Regions from separate parts of the Kitasatospora sp. NPDC005751 genome, predicted to be linked through region 2. Evidence: riboswitches for the same ligand, from Rfam matches in the RefSeq annotation. Region 2 holds a riboswitch; each other region holds the start of a gene.
What was found. Region 2 has a riboswitch for thiamine pyrophosphate ahead of ABZ497_RS08780 (cytosine permease). Riboswitches for the same ligand answer to the same signal wherever they lie in the genome.
Positions count from the first base shown of each region.

Region 1: it holds a riboswitch for thiamine pyrophosphate, as region 2 does, so the genes downstream of both, thiC (phosphomethylpyrimidine synthase ThiC) here and ABZ497_RS08780 (cytosine permease) in region 2, are expected to answer to the same signal.
Region 3: it holds a riboswitch for thiamine pyrophosphate, as region 2 does, so the genes downstream of both, thiO (glycine oxidase ThiO) here and ABZ497_RS08780 (cytosine permease) in region 2, are expected to answer to the same signal.

Region 1 covers NZ_JBEXYC010000015.1:14,751-22,273, forward strand. Annotated here, with positions in the region: gene ABZ497_RS16745 (hypothetical protein) at 8-1,318, shown strand; gene ABZ497_RS16750 (NUDIX hydrolase) at 1,319-1,852, opposite strand; gene ABZ497_RS16755 (hypothetical protein) at 2,442-3,080, shown strand; gene thiC (phosphomethylpyrimidine synthase ThiC) at 3,229-5,040, opposite strand; TPP riboswitch at 5,036-5,170, opposite strand; gene ABZ497_RS16765 (hypothetical protein) at 5,325-5,531, shown strand; gene ABZ497_RS16770 (SPFH domain-containing protein) at 5,635-7,152, shown strand; gene ABZ497_RS16775 (3-oxoacyl-[acyl-carrier-protein] synthase III C-terminal domain-containing protein) at 7,242-7,523, shown strand, end outside.
Region 2 covers NZ_JBEXYC010000006.1:57,877-65,399, forward strand. Annotated here, with positions in the region: gene ABZ497_RS08760 (bifunctional DNA primase/polymerase) at 1-371, shown strand, start outside; gene ABZ497_RS08765 (DUF5926 family protein) at 686-1,672, opposite strand; gene ABZ497_RS08770 (ATP-binding protein) at 1,849-2,289, opposite strand; gene ABZ497_RS08775 (glycerophosphodiester phosphodiesterase family protein) at 2,832-3,656, opposite strand; gene ABZ497_RS08780 (cytosine permease) at 3,789-5,267, opposite strand; TPP riboswitch at 5,260-5,408, opposite strand; gene ABZ497_RS08785 (trypsin-like peptidase domain-containing protein) at 5,796-7,373, shown strand; tRNA gene ABZ497_RS08790 (tRNA-Ser) at 7,433-7,520, shown strand.
Region 3 covers NZ_JBEXYC010000001.1:266,922-274,444, forward strand. Annotated here, with positions in the region: gene ABZ497_RS01190 (polyprenyl synthetase family protein) at 1-773, shown strand, start outside; gene thiE (thiamine phosphate synthase) at 832-1,482, opposite strand; gene ABZ497_RS01200 (Rv2175c family DNA-binding protein) at 1,482-1,847, opposite strand; gene ABZ497_RS01205 (FAD-dependent oxidoreductase) at 1,900-3,105, opposite strand; TPP riboswitch at 3,204-3,316, shown strand; gene thiO (glycine oxidase ThiO) at 3,320-4,480, shown strand; gene thiS (sulfur carrier protein ThiS) at 4,477-4,686, shown strand; gene ABZ497_RS01220 (thiazole synthase) at 4,689-5,486, shown strand; gene pknB (Stk1 family PASTA domain-containing Ser/Thr kinase) at 5,576-7,345, shown strand; gene ABZ497_RS01230 (FAD-binding oxidoreductase) at 7,487-7,523, shown strand, end outside.

The DNA.
Region 1 (7,523 bases), on a different contig from region 2:
GCCGGACATGAGCGATTCCGCACGATCGCCCGGGTTGCCGAGTCGCCTGCTGGCCGACCCCGAGATGGTGGCCGCGTGCAGGGCACGGGACTTCGCGGTGATCTTTCGGCTGGCCAAAGCCCGAGGTGGTTTCCACCCGTCCCGCATCGCGCGGGTGTGCGGGCTGACTCCAAGCCGTGTCGGCGAGGTGATCGCGGGGCGCCGGGAGATCGCCAACATGACCGTCATCGAGCGCATCGCCGACGGCCTCCGAATCCCCGGCCACCTGGTCGGTCTGGCCCCCCGAGCTTGGGAACGCCCGCAGGTCCCGGCTCAGCCCGTGGCGCTACCAGCCCGGCAACGGGCCACAGCTCCTGCGGATTCGGTGCTGCCGAGCCGCGAGCTGGATGACATCCTCGCCATAGCGGCCAGCACCAGGGTCACGCCGACGGTTCTCCGATCCCTTCAGGCCTCCATCGAGGACTACTGGCGACGCGACGACGAGCACGGTGGCGAAGCCCTCCGACCGGCCGTCATGGGCCAACTTCGCTATGTCCTGGACGTTCTGCGCGACACGACCGATCCCAACTACCAGCGCAGCCTGCATGGCATCGCGGCCGAACTCGCGCGCCTCACCGGATGGACCTACTTCGACGCCCGGCAGTACAGCACTGCCCGTGGCTACTTCACCGAAGCTCTGCGTCTGTCGCGCGAGATCGACGACCGCCCGTTCGTCGCCAACGTGCTCTCCTGTCTCAGCCTCCAGGCCACGTACGAGGACAGGGCGCATGAGGCGATCGTCCTTGCCCGGACCGCACAGGACACCGCACGACTCAACGGCGGCACGCCAAGGTTGATGGCCATGCTGGCGATGCGAGAAGCCTTCGGTCACGCCAGCGCGCATGACCGAGAGGCCACCCACCAGGCCCTCGATGACGCACGGCGGCACTTCGAGCGCGTCGATCCAGCAGACGACGACCCGCTCTGGGTCCAGTACTTCGATCAGACGAAGCTCACCGTCGACACCGGCATCGCGCTGGGCCAGCTCGGCGACACCGTGGCCGCCGAACCGCTCATCCAGGAGGCGCTACGGGCCGAAGCAGCCGCCAACCTGCGCGGCCGCGCGTTCCACTCCTACTGGCTGGCCCGCACCCAGCTCCAGCGCCACGAGATCGACTTGGCCTGCACTACGGCTGGCCAAGCCCTTGCCCTGGCAACCGAGGTCGGATCCCCGCGCGTGCTCGCGCACCTTCGGGAGTTCCGCCACCTACTGACCCCCTACCGCAGCAACCGGCTGGTCGCCGAACTATCGGCCCGCATCCAGGAGATGAGCGCCTGACTACAGACCGGCCTCATCAAGCAGCAGGTACAGCACACCGACCAGCGAACCGCTGCTCACGATCTCGCGTCGGTCGATCATTCCGCGCAGCTCGGACAGCGGGATCCACTCAATCCGATCCGACTCGTTGCGCTCACTCGGCGGCCCGGCGTACTCGACGGCGTCGGCCCGGAAGATGAAGTGCTCCGAGTCAGTGATCCCGTTCGCCGGCTGGGCATAGATCAGCGGCTTGACCTGCTCGACGGTCCAACCCGTCTCTTCCAGCACCTCGCGGGCGGCGGCCTCCGCCGGGGTCTCGTCTGCCTCGATCAACCCCATGGGCAGCTCCCAAGCCCACGAGTCGGTGATGAACCGGTGCCGCCACATCATCAGCACCTGCTTCTGATCGTTCACCACCGCCGCCACCGCCAGGTGCCGCAGCTTGAGCACATGATGCTCCCACCGGTTCCCGTCCGGCTGCTCGACGTCGACCAACCAGACGTTCACCCAGGGGTTCTCGTAGATCGGACGTTCCCCGTGGATCTTCCACTGCATCGCTGCGGCCCCTCTCCGTGGACCTTCAGCATGTCAGAGACGGGCGGCCCGCCGATTGCTTTGACCAATTCGCGTCAGACCGACGAATACCAGCGGGTGCTGGCCTCTCCGCGAGGCCACTCGCTCAGAAGCTCTCGTACGACCACCCGTTCACCAAGCGTGAGCGCGCAAAGCTCCACAAGGGCCGGCGCTTGAACCGTGAGCGTATGGACTTCCTCTTGATGATGCCTGGCAACATCCGCATCGTGATCGAGGCGGACGGTAAGCAGCACTACGCCAAGGGCGACGTCGCAGCACCGCAGTCGTAATCCGAGATGGTGGCCGAGGATCGAACCCTCCGACTCAAGGGGTATGAGGTCTACCGGTACGGCGGCTACGAGTTGACTCAGGATCCTTCAGCGGCTGCCAAGTTGCGTGAGTTCTTCGACGGTCTTGAAGCCAGATACATCGGTACATCGCTGTCATGACCGATGCGCGCACCACCGGGAAGAGGCCAACATGCTGCTCCGTCCCGCGCGTGAACTGCTCTGTGGCAGTGTGACTATGAAATCGGGTGCGCCGTCCAAGGCGCCCGAGGAGACTCACAAGCATGGACGCATCTGACGAGACGATGAGCTTCACGGATCCGCCGGCGTGGCCTCATGCAGAGGCTGACCTTCTGCATGAGGAGCCTGACTGGCAGGCCGTGGCCTGTCTCGACTTTCCTCGGGATCGCTGGCTTGGCTACCTCCGCGGCTACGCGAAGGCCGCGGAGATCATCGTAGACGAGGTCATGTCCACTGGGCGGGGCCAAGACACGCTGATCTACCCCTTCGCAATGTGCTGGCGACACTACGTCGAGCTTCATCTCAAGACCTTGATCGAGCTGGCGAGCGTCTATCTCGATGAGCCACATGAGCTGGTGCGGAGCCACAGCATCGAGGTCCTGTGGCGCAGGGCACGGCCACTTCTGGAGCGTTCGTTCCCTGGCGATGACCAAGCGGAGCTGGACAACACGGAGCGTGTGCTCTTCCAACTCCATGGCATGGATCCGAGCTCCGAGGGCTTCCGCTACCCGGTCCGCAACAGTGGTGATGCCACGCTCGACGGCGTTACCCGCATCCACATCCGTCACTTCCACAACGTGATGGTGGGCATTGCCGGGGTACTCGACGCCGCCGATACAGGCATCCGAGAGATGACGGACAGGAAGCATGAGATGGCTGGGTACAACCTCTACGGCGGCTGAGGTCAGGACTGTCCCGATCCCTGGCGAGCCGTCGCCGGGTAGGGCGTCCTGGGAGGCCCTACCCGTCTCGGGGGACGGATGCGGTAACTCGGTGGGGGCCAGAAGCCGAACGGAGCTCCTGGCCCCCACCGAGCGCGGTGGTGTGTGGTCAGTCCGCCATCGGCAGGTAGACCTTGTTGCCCTGGGCCTTGAACTCCTCGGACATCGCCTTCATGCCCTCGACCGCGGCCTCGTCGTACTCCGGCGAGGCCGCGCCGGCGCCGAACTTCTCATTGATGGATTTACTGATCTTCATCGAGCAGAACTTCGGGCCGCACATCGAGCAGAAGTGGGCCGTCTTGGCGGGCTCGGCGGGGAGGGTCTCGTCGTGGAACTCGCGGGCCGTCTCCGGGTCGAGGGCCAGGTTGAACTGGTCCTCCCAGCGGAACTCGAAGCGGGCGTCGGAGAGGGCGTCGTCCCAGGCCTGGGCGCCGGGGTGGCCCTTGGCCAGGTCGGCGGCGTGGGCGGCGATCTTGTAGGTGATGACGCCGGTCTTCACGTCGTCCCGGTTGGGCAGGCCCAGGTGCTCCTTGGGGGTCACGTAGCAGAGCATCGCGGTGCCCCACCAGGCGATCATCGCGGCGCCGATGCCCGAGGTGATGTGGTCGTAACCGGGGGCGACGTCCGTGGTCAGCGGGCCGAGGGTGTAGAACGGCGCCTCGTCGCAGATCTCCTTCTGGAGATCCATGTTCTCCTTGATCTTGTTCATCGGGACGTGGCCCGGGCCCTCGATCATCACCTGGACGTCCCGCTCCCGGGCGATCCGGCCCAGCTCGCCCAGCGTCTGCAGCTCGGCGAACTGCGCCTCGTCGTTGGCGTCGGCGATCGAGCCGGGGCGCAGGCCGTCACCGAGCGAGAAGGTGACGTCGTAGCTCGCGAGGATCTCGCAGAGCTCCTCGAAGTTGGTGTAGAGGAAGTTCTCCCGGTGATGGGCCAGGCACCAGGCCGCCATGATCGAGCCGCCGCGCGAGACGATGCCGGTCTTGCGACGGGCCGTCAGCGGCACGTACCGCAGCAGCACGCCGGCGTGCACGGTCATGTAGTCGACGCCCTGCTCGCACTGCTCGACGATGGTGTCCCGGTAGACGTCCCAGCTGAGCTCCTCGGCCCGGCCGTCGACCTTCTCCAGCGCCTGGTAGAGCGGCACCGTGCCGATCGGGACCGGGGAGTTGCGCAGGATCCACTCCCGGGTGGTGTGGATGTTGCGGCCGGTGGAGAGGTCCATGACGGTGTCGGCGCCCCAGCGGGTGGCCCAGGTCATCTTCTCCACCTCCTCCTCGATCGAGGAGGTGACGGCGGAGTTGCCGATGTTGGCGTTGATCTTCACCAGGAAGTTGGTGCCGATGATCGACGGCTCCACCTCGGGGTGGTTCACGTTGACCGGGATGACGGCGCGGCCGCGCGCCACCTCGGCGCGGACGTACTCCGGGTCCAGGCCCTCGCGCAGGGCCACGAACTCCATCTCCGGCGTCACCACGCCGCGCCGGGCGTAGGCGAGCTGGGTGACGGAGGCGCCGGACCGGCCGCGCAGCGGGCGGCGCGGGCGGCCGGGGAAGACGGCGTCCAGGTTGCGCAGGTTCCCGCCGCGCGGCGAGGTGTGCTTGATCCCGTCGTCCTCCGGGCGGGCCTCGCGGCCGTCGTACTCCTCGACGTCGCCGCGCTGGCGGATCCAGGCGTCCCGCAGCGGCGGCAGGCCGCGCCGCACGTCGGCCTCGTAGGCGGGATCGGTGTACGAGCCGGAGGTGTCGTAGAGCGGGACGGTCCGGCCGTTGGTCAGGACGACCTCGCGGTACGGGACCCGCAGGTCGGGGCGGGACCCCTGGCGGTAGGCCTTGCGCCAGGCCGGGGTCGGGTAGCCGGTGGCCGCGCTTCCGGCGGCCTGGTTCCGGGCAGACTGCGGCTGTGCGTCGAACGTGGTCATCAGACCCTCTACTCCCTACGCCGGCATTACCCGGTCAGGTTCCTGCGGTCGACGCAGCGGTCGGCACGTCCAGTGACGTTCCGGTCAGCGCCCTCTCAGCCCGGTGCTCCGAGCTCCCGTGTCCGCAGGCGGTGTTGCCTGCGCATGACGTCCAACACCGTAGCGAGCGGATCGCCGCTGGTCCAGAGGGGGTCCCGGGCGGCGCTCCGGACCACGGGGCGCCGCGGCGCTCCGGGGCGGGCAGACTGGCAGTCACGCGGGGCGGGCGGCGAAGGAGGAGCGCAGTGATCGGGAGCACGGGGCGGGTCAGCGGAGCGGTGGGCGCGGGACTGGTCGGCGAGGTGATGGTGCACGTCCCGGAGCGCCGGGGCACGGAGGCGTTCCTCGCCTATCTCGCCGTGCCGGGTGACCGGTTGTCGGTCGGGACGCCCGTGGTGGTGATCGAGTACCACCCGCCCCGGACCGTCTACGTGGCACCGATCCTGCCGTGACAGGGTTGTGACGGACGGTCATGTGCGATCCCTTCTCCTCCGGGTGCCCCGGGCGGACAATCCGAGTCGGCGCATCTCATGCGCCGAAAGGGGGAGTTGAACCATGGTGTTCGTCATCATCGGGACCGCCGCCGGGGTACTGCTGGTGGGTGTCACGCTCTTCAAGCTCATGTGGCGGGTCGCCGAGCCCAACGAGGCCCTGATCATCTCCGGCTCCCGGCACCGGACCGAGGGGGTCGGGGACGGCCTGGGCTTCCGGATCGTCACCGGGCGGGGGACCTTCGTCACGCCGGGGCTGCAGGGCGTCCGCCGGCTCTCGCTGGACCTCAACGAGGCCGAGCTGGACGTCGAATGCGTCACCACGCAGGGCATCCCGGTCCGGGTCAAGGGCGTGGTGATCTTCAAGATCGGCGACGACGACGTCTCCATCGCCAATGCCGCCCGGCGATTCCTGGACCAGCAGAAGCTGATCAGCCAGCGGGTCCACAACGTCTTCGCCGGCCACCTGCGCTCGATCGTCGGCGGGCTCACCGTCGAGGACATGATCCGGGACCGCGAGCGGCTCACCGGGGAGACCAGGGCCGCCTCCGGGCTGGAGATGGAGAAGCTCGGGCTGATCATCGACACCCTGCAGATCCAGGAGATCATCGACCCGACCGGCTACATCAAGAACCTCGCCATCCCGCACGCCGCCGCCGTCCAGCGGGACGCCCGGATCGCCCAGGCCGCGGCCGACCGGATGGCCACCGAGGCGGAGCAGGAGGCCGCCGCCCGCAAGGCCGAGGCGACCCGCAACAGCGCCATCCAGCAGTCCGCCTACCAGGCCGAACGGGACACCGCCAACGCCCGCGCCCAGCAGGCCGGGCCGCTCGCCGAGGCCGCCTCCCGGCAGGAGGTCGTCGTCCAGGAGACGAAGGTCGCCGAACTGGAGTCGCGCCGCAAGGAGCAGCAGCTGCAGATCGAGGTCCGCAAGCCGGCCGACGCCAAGGCGTACGAGACCCGCACCCGGGCGGACGCCGACCGCGACGCGCGGATCTCGGCGGCGCAGGCCCAGGCCCAGGAGACCGAGCTGAAGGCGGCCGCCGAGGCCGGCCAGGTCAGGATCGCGGCCCAGGCCGCGGCGGACGCCACCAGGCTGCGCGCCCTGGCCGAGGCCGAGGCGACCAGGGCCACCGGACAGGCCGAGGCCGCGGCCACCGAGGCCCGCGGGCTGGCGGACGCGGAGGCCGCCAAGGCGATCGGGCTCGCCAAGGCCGCCGGCATCCAGGCCCGGGCCGCCGCCCTCGCCGAGAACCAGGACGCCGTGGTGGCACAGGAGTTGGCGGAGAAGTGGCCGGACATCGTGCTGGCCGCCGCGCAGTCCTTCGGCAACGTCGAGCACATGGTGCTGCTCAACGGCGCCGACGGGGTGGGCGAGCTGTTCGCCAAGGCGCTCACCATGGGCGGGACCGGCCTCGGCCTGGCCCGCCAACTGCTCACCACCCTGCACGGGCCGGGGCAGCCCGGCCCGGCGCCGGACACCGCGGCGCCGGGCGGAGCCGCCGCACCGGCGGTGGCCGGGACGGCCGCGGGCGGCGCGGCCGTCGTGGTGCCCGTCCAGCAGATCCCGGTCGAGGAGTGACGGCTCCCGGCCCGGTCGAGTAGCCGCCCGCGCCCACCTGAGTACCCGTACTCAGGTGGGCGCGGCGGCGCCGGCCGGAGCATGGGGGCATGCACCCTCCAGCCACCGCGCGGATCGGCATCACCGCCGTCGGAGCCCACCTCCCCGCCCACCGCCTGACCTCCCAGCAGCTCCAGGACGAGGTCACCGCCGGCGGTCGGCTCCGGCTGCCGGAGCGGATGTTCGAGAAGGCGACCGGGATCGTCACCCGGCACTTCGCGGCCGAGGGCGAGTACGCCTCCACGCTGGCGGTCGGCGCCGCCCGGCGCGCCCTGGCGGCCCGCGGACTGGACCCGCTCGACCTCGACCTGCTGCTGTACGCCTCCGCCACC
Region 2 (7,523 bases):
CGGTCTCGGCGGTCAGCCTGCCCGCGGCGGCCGGTGCCCGGGCGCTCGCCTACCTCGCGGCGCTGCGGCTGCCACTGGGGCCGGTCCTGTCGATGCCCGGCCGCTACGCGATGCTCGTCGCCCCCTACTCGCTGGAGGCGCTCGGCGAGATGCTCGCCCAACTTCCTTGGGTTCCGGGCTCGTTGCGCTACCACGGCTCGGGCGGCTTCCTGGCGCTGCCGCCGGGCGGCGGCTCGGGCGGCGGGGTGCGCTGGGTGCTGCCGCCGCGTCCGGCGGCCGACGGCGGTGTGTGGCTGCCCGAGGTCGGGCCGCTGCTGGGGGAGTTGGTCGAGGCGACGGTCCAGCTGGACAGCGGGCGCTCGGCGTACTGACGGGGCTTCCGCGCCTCGTCCGGCCCCTGTCGTTCGGCCCCCGTGGCCGGTGCGGCGGGGGCCGGTGCGTCGGTCGCGGCCGGGCCGGCGGGCCGATCGGCCGGGTACTGATCGGGCACGGTCCACCCGTCGGAGCGGGCCGGGGCCGGAAAACAAAAGATCCGGCCGCTGGCGACGGGGGATGCACCAGCGACCGGACTCTTTAGACAGTAACAAGGATCCGCGCCCGCGCCAATTTCCAAGAGCCCCTGCCCGCCCGGAAATTGCCGTACCGGCGGCCAATGTGACGCGTATCACCCGGATCCGAGTCCCCTTTAGTTCAAAGTGACCTGACGGTTCACCAGGTTGGCGCGGGCCCGCCGCTCCTCGCCGGTCAGCGGCGCCGGGTCGGCCAGCGTCGCGGCGAGCCGCTCGGCGAACTCCGCGGCCGGCTTCTCGCAGTCGGTGGCGGTCATGGCGAGCGGCAGGTCCCAGACCGGGACGGTCAGGCCGTGCGCACGGAAGGAGCCGACCAGCCGGGTGTCCGGGCCGAGCGAGGACAGGTCGGCGGCGGTGAGCCGGGCCAGCGCGTCCAGCAGCTCCTCCTCCGGCACGGTCATCACCCAGCGCAGGTGGTTCTTGTCCGGGGTGCCGCACCAGTACGCGGAGTCCACGCCGGTGAGCTTCTCGGTCGGGATCGCCGAGGCGTTGGCGCGCTCCAGGGAGGCGGCCACCTCGCCGGTGGCGGTCTCGGCGTCCTCCAGCCAGAACTCGAAGCCGGTGTGCACGGCGGGCGTGAACTCGGCCGTGGTGTCCAGCAGGTCCTGCAGGCGGCGGCCGCCCGGCACGGTCCGGCGGGCCGGGACGGGCGAGCCGGGCTCGGCGGCCAGCGCCAGCTCCAGGGCGTCCGCCAGGTCACGGCTCAGGTCACCGGAGGCGGACTGGGTCTGCAGGCCGAGCAGGATCGAACCGTCCTGGCGGCGCAGCGCCGGCCAGGCCAGCGGCAGCACGGTGGCCAGGGTCACGGACGGGACGTCACCGTTGGCGGCCTCGGCCACCCCGGCGGCCAGCGTCAGCGGCACGGTCGCGGCCGGGACCAGCTCGCGCAGCGCCACCCAGTCGGCCTCGCCGGACAGCCCCTCGAACGGGCGGTGCACCAGCTCCTGCACGGCGTGCGAGGCCTCCCGGCCGTGGCAGGCCTTGTACCGGCGGCCCGAACCGCAGGGGCAGTTCTCGCGGGCCCCGACCACGGGGATCTCGCCCGTGACGGCGGTGGTGGACTGGCTGCGCTGCGGCGCCTTCTTGGCGGCCTTCTTGCCCATGGTGCGGCTCTCCCGGTGGCGGTTTCGGTGTGCTCCGGGCAGCCTACTGACGTTCCCCCGGCCCGTGGGCACGCGCCGGGGCGGGGAGTACCCCGTGGGGGCGACGCCCGGACCGCGGTGGGCGGCGCTCCGCGGAGGCCCCAACCGGGCCCCGCTCCGACGGCCGCGGGCGACGCTCAGGCGCTGCGGGCGTCACCGCCGGTGCGCCGGGCGTGCCGGGCCCGGGCGGGCAGGGCGGCCCAGACCGTGACCTCGCCGGGCGCGTCGCGCACGCCCCAGTCGCTGGACAGCTGGTCGACGATGCTCAGCCCGCGGCCGCCGCGCGAGGTCAGCGACGGACTGGCGGGGGACGGCCGGGTCTGCGCGCCGCCGTCCGTCACCTCCAGAGTGAGGACCCCGTCCGCGTGCAGCTGCCAGCGGACCAGCACCCCGCCGTTGCCCTCGCCCTCGTCCGGGTGGGCCTGCGGCCGGGCCTGTCCCGCGTCCCGGCTCCTGGCGTGGACGGCCGGGCCGCCCGTCGCGGGAGCGCCGGCCGGCCTGGCCGGCTCGGCCGGACCGGAGGGGACGCCGACGAGGATCTGGTCGACGATCTCGGCCCGGGCGCTGCGTCCGAGCACGGGCAGCGGGCCGAGCGGCCGTGCGTAACGACAGGCATTGCTCAGCAGTTCGGAAAGGATCAGAACAGCATCATCGATGACCGGTTCCGGTATCTCCCGGTCACGTAGATCTCGACGCAGTCGGCGCCGTGCGACCCCGACACTCGATGGGCCGTGCGGCACTGCCATGGTCGATGAAGTCGGCACTTCACGCGCCACCATCAACGCCACCCCCGGACCTCCTTCAGCGTATGCCGAGGGATGGATGCCCCTTGGTAATGGGTCGGAAACGACCGTACGGCGATCCCGCGCGGACATTTCAAGCCGGGCGACGCACGGTGCGCTGCAGGTGATTCCCTGCTCACCCTCTGTCGTGAGAACGCATGATTTCCGTCAGAAAACGGCGGATGAAGGTTTGAGCCCTACCCAAGCGATCGCGGTCCGCCGGGGCGGAAGTGCCGGGTGATTCCGGAGCGGGGCGCGCGGCCACCGGGTCTCGGGGGGCCGGAAATAGCCGGAGAAACCCGTGGGGCGCGAGGGACGGCGTTCCGCGGCGGACCGGTTCAGCGGCCGAGCTGGGCCAGGACCTCCGCCGGGCGGTTGGTGATGATCCCCGAGACCCCGAGCTCCAGGCAGAGCTCGACGTCGGCCGGCTCGTCCACGGTCCAGACGTGCACCTGGTGGCCGAGCTCCCGCAGCCGGGTCACCAGCCGGGGCCGGGCCCGCACCAGGTCGATGCCCGGGCCGGCGATCCGGGCCCCGCCGGGCAGCGAGGCGCCCGGGCGCAGCCGGCCCTGCAGGGGCAGCGTCCGCTCGAACAGGAAGACCCGCGGGTACTCCGGCGCGGCGGCGGCCACCCTGGTCAGCGCCAGCGAGGAGAAGCTCATGATCCGGGCCTGCGGGCGGTCGCCCTCCGGCGCCCCGCCGATCTTGAACCGGTCGAGCATCCGCAGCAGCTCGGACTCCACCCGGCCCCGGAAACGGACCGGGTGCTTGGTCTCGATCGCCAGGTCCACCGGGCGCCCGCAGTCGGTGACCAGCTCCAGCAGGCTCTCCAGCCGCAGGACGCCGCGCAGGTCCGGGTCCGCGCTCGGCTCCCCCGTCTTCCAGGCGCCGAAGTCGTGCGCCTCCAGCTCGGCCAGCGTCATCGAGGAGACCGTGCCGCGGCCGTCCGAGACCCGGCCGATCCGGCGGTCGTGCACGCAGACCAGATGCCCGTCGGCCGTCACCCGGACGTCGCACTCGACCGCGTCCGCGCCCTCGTCGAGCGCCCGGCGGTAGGCCGCGAGCGTGTGCTCGGGCAGGGCGTGCGAGGAACCGCGGTGGGCGATCACCTGGACGGGCCGCGCGGTGCGCGCCGCCGCCGGGGAGAGGTCAGGGCTGGTCACGCCGTCCACGATAGGCGGCGGAAGTGACACCCGGGCGAAGACGGCCCCAACCTGCGGGGCCGTCTTCGCCCGCGCGCCTCGTCGTCCGCCCTTCCCGGCGCGCTGCCGCAGGCCCGACCGGGCCCGCGGGCGTCAGGCGGCGGGGGTCCGGCGGGTGAGCGGGGTGAGCGCCCAGGTGACCAGGGCCGGCACCAGGAAGCCGAACAGGGACGCCGAGGTCCACTCCTGGGGCGTGAAGTGCAGGGCCTCCTGCACGGAGGTCCAGAAGTCCGTCCACCAGCCGGCGATCGCGGTCGGCGCGATCAGCTGGTAGACGGCGAAGCCGAGCGCCCAGGGCAGCAGCATCAGCCAGCGGGACGGGGCGTCGGCGGCGAGGTTCCAGCCGCGCCGGCCGGCGCCGAGGAAGTAGTCGACCGCCAGTACCGCGAACATCGGCACGAACACCGAGCCGATCAGACCGAGGAAGGCGTAGTAGGAGTCGGTGAACTCGGTGATCTGCAGCGCCAGCACGGTGATCAGCAGGCCGGTCGCGCCGGTCAGCACCCGGCGGTCCACCTTCGGCAGCAGGTTGTGGACCGACATCGCGGTCGAGTACACGTTGGCGAAGGACTGGTCGGTCTCGCGCAGCACCAGCACCAGCAGGAAGAACCAGCCGGCCCAGACGCCCAGGAACGAGTCGAAGATCCGGGAGGCGTCGCCGTCGGCCTGCAGCAGCGCGAACAGGCCGAGCACGTAGCACCAGACCTGGGCCACGGTGTAACCGGAGAAGCTGCCCCAGAACGCGGAGCGGGCGGTGCGGGAGTGCCGGGTGTAGTCGGCGGCCAGCGGGACGAAGGAGATCGACACCGCGATCATCGCGTCGGTGGCCCGGAGGAAGCCGTGCCAGTTGCCCGCGCCCGGGTCGGACACGCCGCCCCGGCCCAGCTGGACGGTGAAGTAGACCATCGCCACCGCGACCGCCGCGGCGACGAAGCGGCGCAGCACCGCGATCGCGCCGAGCGGCCAGATGGTCAGCGCGGTGGTCACCGCGCCCGCCAGGACGACGAAGAGCCAGCGGTAGCCGTCGGTGTGCGCCACCGTCTGCGCGCCCATCGCGATGACCAGCAGCTCGTACACGCCCCAGCCGATGCACTGGACGATGTTCAGCACCGTCGGCACGTAGGAGAGCTTCGTCCCGAACAGTCCGCGCAGGTTGGCCATCGCCGGCGCGCCGGTCCGGGCCCCGATCAGCGCGGCCACGCCGAGCATCGCGGTGCCGACCACGGTGCCGACCACGATCGCGGTGACCGCGGCGGCCAGCGACAGCTCGCTGCCGGGTGCGCCGAGCACGGTGGCGGCGGTGGTGAAGCCGATCAGGCTGACGCCGAGGTTCATCCAGAGCGCGAAGTGGTCCCGGAAGCGGAGCGTGCGCGGCGGCTCGGTGTCGAGGACGAACGGGGCCTCGACCCGGTCCGCCCGGTCCGGACGGTCCGGACGGTCCAGGACGGCGGTGCCCGCTCCGGTGGAACCGGCCGCCCCGCCGGTGGCGTCGCAGGGATCGGTCGCGGACGATTCGGGGAAACCCTTGGACGCGGGCGCGCCCGAAGAAGAGGATGGCGAAGCAGGCGGCATGGCCGATACTCCCTACGCCGGCATTACCCGGACAGGTTCCGGCGGTCTGCGCCCCCTCGACGGTCCGTCCACGGAGCTCGTGGCGTACGGTCGACCGGCGCACTCTCAGCCTGGTGGGTCCAAGCTCCCGCGTGTCAGTTTGGAGCGACAGGCTAACCGGCGCGGGAGTGAACGCCAAGGCCAGGCGTCCGGCGGTCCGCATCGCGGGACGCTGCGCGGCGGCCTCGCACGGGGTCCCGGGGGGCCGTCGCGGGGGCCTGCCTGGGGGCCGTTGTCGGGCCGGGCTAAGGATTCTTATGACTTCTTCAGAGGGGTCCTTACGGCAATCGAATCGAGTGTGCGAAAAACTATGGTTGTTGGTCCTGTCAGCTATGGAGGTCGTCCGTGAGCACCGAGCGCGAGGTTGGGCCCACCGGGCCACAGGGGGAGCAGCCCTCCGACGGCCAGGGGGTAGTGGGTCCCGCTCCTGACGGTCGGGCGCCGGTGGCGCCCGGTCCCGTCCAGGCGGCGCCCGAGGCGGACCGGACCGTGACGGACACCGGCGCCGGGGCGCCCGCCGCTCCGGCCGCGCCCGCGTCCGGCGGGTTCACGCCGACGCTGGCGTTCAGCAAGGTCGGCGCCCCGGACCCGGTGCCCGCCGTGCCCGCCGAGCCGGTGGCGGCTCCGGCCGCCGAGGCCCGGTACATTGACGCACCTCCGCCCGTCCTGCCGCCGGCCCCGGCCGCGCCGGCCGCCCCGGTGGCCGCGCCGGTCACCAACCCGTACGCCACACCGGGCGCCCCGGTCGCGGCGGCGTCCCACGACCCGTACGGGGCTCCGGCCGCGCCGGCGCCGCACCACCCGTTCGGCGCCGGCCAGCCGCTCGGCGGCTGGGGCGGCCACGAGGCCCCGCCCGGTGGCCCCGCCGCCCCCGGCGGCCCGGGCTACCCCGGCGGGCCGCTCGGCTACCCGGCCGAGTACCCCGGCACCCCCGGGCCCGGCGGCCCGCGCAAGAAGCGCGGCGGCCTGATCGCGCTGATCGCCGCCGTCGCCCTGGTCGCCGGTGTGGCGGGCGGGGCGCTCGGCGTCGCCGTCGCGGACCGCAACGACAACGGCATCAGCGCGGCGGACGACCACCGGAGCACCACCGTCCAGGCCAGCACCCAGAAGAACGAGCCCGCCCCCGGCTCGGTGGCCGGCATCGCGCAGAAGGCGCTGCCCAGCGTCGTCACCATCAAGGCGCAGGGCAACGGCGAGTCCGGCACCGGTACCGGTTTCGTCTTCGACACCGAGGGCCACATCCTCACCAACAACCACGTCGTCGCGCCTGCCTCCAACGGCGGCAAACTGACCGTCAAGTTCGCCGACGGCACCTCCTACAGCGCCTCGGTGCTCGGCCGCGCCGAGGGCTACGACGTCGCCGTGGTGAAGCTCGACAACCCGCCCAAGGACAAGCTGACGCCGCTTCCGCTGGCCGACTCCGACAAGGTCAACGTCGGTGACTCCACGATCGCCATCGGCGCGCCGTACGGCCTGGAGTCCACCGTCACCACCGGCATCATCAGCGCCAAGGACCGCCCGGTCGCCTCCGGCGACGAGACCGGCGCGCAGTCCTCGTACATGAACGCGCTGCAGACCGACGCCTCCATCAACCCCGGCAACTCCGGCGGCCCGCTGCTGGACGCCGGCGGCGCGGTGATGGGCATCAACTCGGCGATCCAGTCCAACGCCTCGGCCAACGGCCGGGCCGGCAGCATCGGCCTGGGCTTCGCCATCCCGATCAACCAGGCCAAGTGGGTCGCCGAGACGCTGATCAAGACCGGCAAGCCGGTCTACGCCAAGCTGGACGTCCTGCGCAACGACGACTACAAGGGCGACGGCGCGCAGATCCAGACCCGCGACATCCAGGGCACCCCGGCCGTCACCCCCGGCGGCGCCGCCGACAAGGCCGGCCTCAAGCCCGGCGACGTCATCACCAAGCTCGGCGGCAGCCCGATCGAGAACGGCCCGGCCCTGGTCAGCAAGATCTGGACGCACAAGCCCGGCGAGACCGTCGACGTCGAGTACACCCGCAACGGCCAGACCAGCACCACCAAGGTCACCCTCGCCGAGCGCGTGGGCGACTGACCCCCACCCCGAAACCGGTGCACCGAACCCCGCCGGACCCGTTAGGCTGACCTCCGCCTGGAGAGCTGCCCGAGCGGCCTAAGGGAACAGTCTTGAAAACTGTCGTGCGGTGACCCCGCACCGTGGGTTCGAATCCCACGCTCTCCGCTG
Region 3 (7,523 bases), on a different contig from region 2:
TGCCCTCCGTGCACCGCCGCTTCGAGGCGCTGCACCGCGCGAGCGGCTGGCGGGGCGACCGCGAGCAGTTCGGCGCCTCGGCGGCCGTGCTCCTCGGCGACCTGCTGCTGATCTGGTGCGACGAGCTGTTCCTGCGCTCGGGCCTGGACCCGGCGGCCGTGCTGGCCGCCAAGCCGGTGTTCGACCTGATGCGCACCGAGGTCATGGTCGGCCAGTACCTGGACGTCCTGGAGCCGGTCGCCGGGGACTCCACCGACGAGGGCGCGCTGGACCGGGCACGGACCGTGCTGCACTACAAGTCGGCCAAGTACACGATCGAGCGGCCGCTGCAGGTCGGCGCACTGCTGGCGGGCGCCGGGCCGGAGCTGGTCGAGGCGTACGGCGCGTTCGGCCTGCCGCTGGGCGAGGCCTTCCAGCTCCGTGACGACCTGCTCGGCGTCTTCGGGGACCCGGCGGTCACCGGCAAGCCGGCCGGTGACGACCTGCGCGAGGGCAAGCGGACGCTGCTGGTCGCGCACGCCATGCGGGGGCTGCCCGCCGCCGACGCCCGCCACCTGGACGACCGGCTCGGCGCGCCGGACCTGGCGCCCGAGGAGGTGTCCCGGCTGCGCGAGCTGGTCGGGCGCAGCGGCGCGCCCGAGCTGGTGGAGTGGCGGATCGAGGAGCTGATGCGGCAGTCGCTGGCCGCGCTGGAGGCGGCCCCGCTGGCCGACCGGCGGGCCCGCGAGGTGCTGCTGGCACTGGCCGAGGCCGCCACCGTCCGCAAGTACTGAGCCGGGTGTCCGAAAAACGGGCACCCGGACGTACCGGGAACGGCGGCAGCCGTCCGGGTCAGACCGCGCGCAGCCGCCGGGCGAACGCGGCGGCCGCCGCCCGCGGGTCGTCCGCGGCGGTGATCGCGCGGACCACCACGACCCGGCTCGCCCCGGCCGCCAGCACCTCGTCCAGGTTGCCGAGGTCGATGCCGCCGATCGCGAACCACGGCCGGTCGGTGCTCTGCTTCGCCGCGTACGAGACCAGGCCGAGGCCGGGCGCGTGGCGGCCCGGCTTGGTCGGGGTGGGCCAGACCGGGCCGGTGCAGAAGTAGTCGACGCCGGGCTCGACGACCGCCGCGTCCACCTCGGACTCGGCGTGGCAGGACCGGCCGATCAGTACGTCCTCGCCGAGGATCGCCCGGGCGGCGGGCACCGGCAGGTCGTCCTGCCCGAGGTGCAGCACGTCGGGCCGGGCCGCGTGCGCGACGTCGGCGCGGTCGTTGACGGCGAGCAGCTTGCCGTGGCGGCGGCAGGCGTCGGCGAGGACCTCCAGGGCCGCCAGTTCCTGCTTGGCCTCCAGGCCCTTGTCGCGGAGCTGGACGATGTCCACCCCGCCGCCCAGCGCCGCGTCCAGGAACGCGGCGAGGTCGCCCTGCTCGCGGCGCGCGTCGGTGCAGAGGTAGAGCCGGGCGTCGGCGAGGCGCCGGCGCGGTGTGTCCGCCGCCATCAGATCAGCATCGCCTGGGCGCGGCGCTTCACCTCGGTGCCGCGGTTCTCCTGCAGCGCCTGGATCGGGCTGCCGGGCAGCGACGGGTCCTCGGTGAAGAGCCACTCCAGGATCTCCGCGTCGTTGTACCCGCAGTCGCGCAGCACCGTCAGGGTGCCGGACAGGTGCTTGACCAGGCCCGGGCCGTCGATGAAGGCGGCCGGCACCTGGAGCGACCTGTTCGGGCCGCGGCGGACGGCGATCAGCCCGCCGTTCTTGACCAGGTCGCGCACCTCGGTGACCCGGACCCCCCACTGCTCCGAGATGTCGGGCAGGTACATCCAGTCGGTGACCAGGGATTCAATCTTGCTTTCGATCTCACTCACGTCACCAGACTGCCACCTCCAGGGCCCGCCGCGCACCAACCGGCCCCGCGGACTACCCCGCGACGGCCGACTTCAGGGCCACCGCCGGGTCCGCCGCGCGCACCGGATCGAGCACCGCGGCGCGCTCGACCAGCCGGCGGCCCTGGGTGAGATCGCGCGGGCGGTCCACCGTCAGCAGGGCCCGCAGCACGCCGTCCCGCAGCCAGAGCACCGCCCAGGACGGGTCCTGCGGGGAGCCGCGCCAGAGCAGTTCGTCACCCTCGCCGTGCCGCCCGGCGTACTGCACCGTCCGGCCGAACTGCTCCGACCAGAAGTAGGGCACCGGGTCGTACGCCACCTCCGCGCCGAGCACGGCGGCGGCCGCCGCCGCACCGGACTGCAGCGCGTGGTCCCAGTGCTGGACGGTCAGCCGGGCGCCGGCGCGGGCCGACGGGTAGCTCACGCAGTCGCCGGCCGCGTGGACGCCCGGCAGCGTGGTGCGCAGCCGCTCGTCGACCAGGATCGCGCCGGCGGCGTCCAGCGCGACCCCGGAGCCGGCCAGCCAGCCGGTCGCCGGGCGGGCGCCGATGCCGACCACCACCTCGTCGGCGGGCAGGTGCGAGCCGTCCGCCAGCAGCACCGCGCCGGGCTCGACCGCCGCGACGCCCACCCCGCAGCGCAGCTCCACCCCGGCCTCGGCGTACCAGGCCGCCATCGCCCCGCCGATCACGGCCGGCAGCGCGCCGGGCACGGGCGCCGGGCCGGCCTCGACGACGGTGACCTCGCAGCCGGCCGCCCGGGCGGCGGTGGCCACCTCGGCGCCGATCCAGCCCGCGCCCACCAGGACCAGGCGCAGGCCGGGCCGGAGCAGGGCGCGCAGCGCCAGCGCGTCGTCCAGGGTGTGCAGCAGGTGGGCGCGCTCGGCGCCGGGCAGGGCGCGCGGGGCGGCGCCGGTGGCGATCACCAGGGCGTCGTACGGCAGGTCGCCGCCGTCGGTGCGCAGCACGCCGGGGGTGAGGCCGGTGGCGCGGCGGCCGGTGAGCAGTTCGACGCCGAGCTGCGCGAGGTCGAGGTCGAGCGGGGTGGCGTCGGCCTTGCCGAGCAGCACCTCCTTGGAGAGCGGCGGCCGGTCGTACGGGGTGTGCGGCTCCTCGCCGACCACCACGATCCGCCCCCGCCAGCCGCCCTGCCGCAGGCCCGCGGCGCAGTGCGCCCCGGCCAGCCCGGCCCCCACCACGACCACCTGATCCGTCCCGCTCAGCTCTGCCACGCCCGTCACTGTACTGGCGGGCGCACGGGGCGCCAGAGGGCCTCGGGCGCCCCGCGTCCGCCCCTCGTACTCGCCTTCGGTGGCGGCGACCCCCGGAGTTATGGTGGGGGCACCATCACGGGAGCCCGGCGGACCGGGCTGAGAGGCGGGCTTGCACGGCCTGCGACCGTCCGAACCTGATCCGGGTCATACCGGCGAAGGGAGAGCAGCGACTTTGACACGCATGGCAGCAGGTACCCATGCCCACGTGCTGGTCGTCGGCGGCGGCATCATCGGCCTCGCCGTCGCCTGGCGGGCGGCCCGGCGCGGACTGACGGACATCGCGGTGGTCGACCCCGACCCGGGCGGCGGGGCCGCCCGGGTGGCCGCGGGCATGCTGGCCCCCGTCACCGAACTCCAGTACGGCGAGGAGCCGTTGCTGCGCCTCGGGATGGCCTCCAACGAGCGGTACGCGGCCTTCGCCGACGAGCTCACCGAGGCTTCGGGCGGCCGGGACACCGGCTACCGCCGGTGCGGCACCGTCGCCGTCGCCCTCGACTCCGACGACCGCGAGGAGCTGCGCGAGCTGCACGCCTTCCACGGGCGGCTCGGCCTCGACTCGCAGTGGCTGACCGGCCGGGAGGCCCGCAAGCTGGAGCCGATGCTCGCCCCCGGCGTCCGCGGCGGCCTGCACGTCACCGACGACCACCAGGTGGACGGCCGCCGGCTGGCCGCGGCGCTGGTCCTCGCCTGCGAGCGGGCCGACGTGCGGCTGCACCGCACCGAGGCCACCGAGCTGCTGGTCGAGGGCGACCGGGCCGTCGGCGTCCGGCTCGGCACCGGGGAGACCCTGACCGCCGACCGGGTGGTGCTCGCCGCCGGCTCCCGCAGCCATCTGCTGCCCGGCCTGCCCGCCGGTGTGCTGCCGGCGATCCGCCCGGTGAAGGGCCAGATCCTGCGGCTGCGGATCCCCCCGGCCTACCGGCCGTTCCTCTCCCGCAACGTCCGCGCGGTGGTGCGCGGCCAACACCTCTACCTGGTGCCGCGCGAGGACGGCGAGCTGGTGATCGGCGCCACCAGCGAGGAGCAGGGCTACGACACCACCGTCACCGCCGGCGGGGTGTACGAGCTGCTGCGCGACGCCCACGAGCTGGTCCCCGGCATCACCGAGCTGCCGCTGGTGGAGACCTCCGCCGGGCTGCGGCCGGGCTCGCCGGACAACGCACCGCTGCTCGGGCCGACCGCCCTGCCCGGCCTGGTCGCCGCCACCGGCCACTACCGCAACGGCGTGCTGCTCACCCCGGTGACGGCCGACCTGCTCGCCGAGTACCTGGTCACCGGCACGACGCCCGCGCTCGCCGAGCCGTTCTCCCCCACCCGCTTCACCACGAAGGTCCCCGCATGAGCGAGATCGAACTCACCGTCAACGGCGAGCCCCGCCGGGTGCCCGCCGCCACCACCCTGGCCGAGGTGGTGACCACCCTCAGCCGGGCCAACTCCGGCGTCGCCGCCGCCCTCAACGAGGCCGTGGTGCCGCGCGGCTCGTGGCCGCTGACGCGGCTGGCCGCGGGCGACCGGGTCGAGATCCTCACCGCCGTCCAGGGAGGCTGACCATGGCCGACGACGTGTTCACCATCGCCGGGACGGCCTTCGGCTCACGCCTGATCATGGGCACCGGCGGCGCCCCCAGCCTGGACGTCCTGGAACAGGCGCTGCGGGTCTCCGGCACCGAGCTGACCACCGTGGCGATGCGCCGGGTCGACGCCACCACCCAGGGCTCCGTCCTGGACGTGCTGACCCGCAACGGCATCCGCGTGCTGCCCAACACCGCCGGCTGCTTCACCGCCGGTGAGGCCGTGCTGACGGCCCGGCTGGCCCGTGAGGCGCTCGGCACCGACTGGGTGAAGCTGGAGGTGATCGCCGACGAGCGGACCCTGCTGCCCGACCCGATCGAGCTGCTGGACGCGGCCGAGACGCTGGTCGACGACGGCTTCACCGTCCTGCCCTACACCAACGACGACCCGGTGCTGGCCCGGAAGCTGGAGGACGTCGGCTGTGCGGCGATCATGCCGCTGGGCTCGCCGATCGGCTCCGGCCTGGGCATCCGCAACCCGCACAACTTCCAGCTGATCGTGGAGAGCGCGACCGTCCCGGTGATCCTGGACGCGGGCGCCGGCACCGCCTCGGACGTGGCCCTGGCGATGGAGCTGGGCTGCGCCGCGGTGATGCTCGCCTCGGCGGTGACCCGGGCCCAGGAGCCGGTGCTGATGGCCGACGCGATGCGGCACGCCGTGGAGGCCGGCCGGCTCGCCCACCGGGCGGGCCGGATCCCGCGCCGCTTCCACGCCGAGGCCTCCTCGGCGATGGCCGGCCGGGCCGCGCTGGACACCCGCGAGCGCCCGGCGTTCTAGGCGGTGTCACAAGCCGGGCACAGAGCGCCCCGGGAGCGGTGTCCCCCGGGGCCGGTGCCGGGCGCCCCCACTACACTCGCCGGGTGGACATGGCACTGGACGACCCGCTGATCGGTACCCTGCTCGACGGCCGGTACCGGGTCGAGCAGCGCATCGCGGCCGGCGGGATGTCCACCGTCTACCGGGGCACCGACACCCGGCTCGACCGGGTCGTGGCGGTCAAGGTGATGCACCCCTCGCTCGCCGGCGACGAGGACTTCACCGGCCGGTTCATCCGCGAGGCCAAGGCGGTCGCCCGGCTCGCGCACCCCAACGTCGTCAACGTCTTCGACCAGGGCGCGGACGGCGCCCACGTGTTCCTCGCGATGGAGTACGTGCCCGGCCGGACCTTGCGCGACCTGCTCCGCGACCGGGGCGCGCTCTCCATCCGGGCCGCCCTGGACGTCCTGGAGCCGGTGCTCGCCGCGCTCGGCGCCGCCCACCGGGCCGGTCTCGTCCACCGCGACGTCAAGCCCGAGAACGTGCTGATCACCGACGGCGGCCTGGTGAAGGTCGCCGACTTCGGCCTGGTCCGGCTGCTGAACGCCGCCGACGGCGCGGCGAGCTCCGGCACCGCGACCACCGGCACCGTCCTCGGCACCGTCTCCTACCTGGCCCCCGAACAGATCCGACCCGGCGCCGGGACCGACCAGCGGGTGGACGTCTACGCGGCCGGCATCCTGCTCTACGAGCTGCTCACCGGCCACCGTCCGCACACCGGCGAGAACCCCGTCCAGGTCATGTACCGCCACCTGCACGAGGACGTCCCGGCGCCCTCGCTGACCGTGCCGGGGGTCGTTCCCGAGCTGGACGCGATAGTCGCCGCGGCCTGCGCGCGCGACCCGCGGGACCGCCCGTACGACGCGGTCGAGCTGCTGGCCGCCCTGCAACGGGTCCGCCGCGCGCTCACCCCCGCCCAGCTCGACGCCGAGCCCCCGGCCTCCACCCGGCCCAGCCCGCGGTACCCGACCAACGAGCCGACCTCGGTGATCCGGCCGGCCCTGGTCGCGCCCCCGGTCGAGCGCACCAGCGTGCTGGACGTGCCGCCGGAGGTGATGGAGCAGCTGCTCATCGAACCGCGCCCGTACGACGAGCCCGCGCCGGTGCGCACCCGGCGCCGCCCCGGCCCGTGGCGCCGGCTCCCGCGCAAGCCGCTGATCTGGACCTCCGTCCTGGCCGCGCTGGTGCTGCTGGTCGGCGGCACCACGTACGCGCTCTCCGGCGCGCTGTACACGACGGTGCCGGGCGTGATCGGCAAGGACCGCGGCGAGGCGCAGCGGATCCTGGACGGCGCCGGGATGCACGGGCGGTTCACCGAGGTGTACAGCGAGAGCGTCCCGGCCGGTCAGGTGATCTCCACCGACCCCGGCGTCGGGGCGCGGGCGCGCAAGAGCGACGCGGTCGGGGTCACCGTCTCCCGGGGGCCGAAGCGGATCGCCGTGCCCGAGCTGGTCGGCCGGCCCGCCGAGCAGGCCGCCGCCGCCCTGAGCGGCGTGCAGCTGGCGCGCGGCGGCGTCACCGAGACGTACAACGACACCGTGCCGGAGGGCTCGGTGATCAGCAGCTCGCCGGTGGCCGGCCAGCAGGTGCCGGAGAACACCCCGGTCTCGCTGGTGGTCAGCAAGGGCATGGTGGCCGTCCCGGACGTCACCGGGATGTCCAAGGACGACGCCGCCAAGGCACTGCAGGCCGCCGGGTTCGCCATGCAGAGCAGCGGGGTCAACCTGTTCGGCACCGGCAAGGTCTCCAGCCAGTCCCCGGCCCCGGGCGAGCGCCGCCCGCAGCGCACCGTGGTCACGGTCAACTTCCCGTTCATCTAAGGATTTTGCCCAGCCTTGGGGTCACGCGACGTAGCGTGGAACCAGGCCTGCCCGGCCCCGCCTGCCACCGCCAGGAGGGCTGCGGCGCCGGGATCTCCGGACGGGGCTGCGCGGCGGCCGGTACCCGAGGATGTGGTCGTCATGGGCGGACCCGCCGTCGACGGCTTGAGGGAGCGTG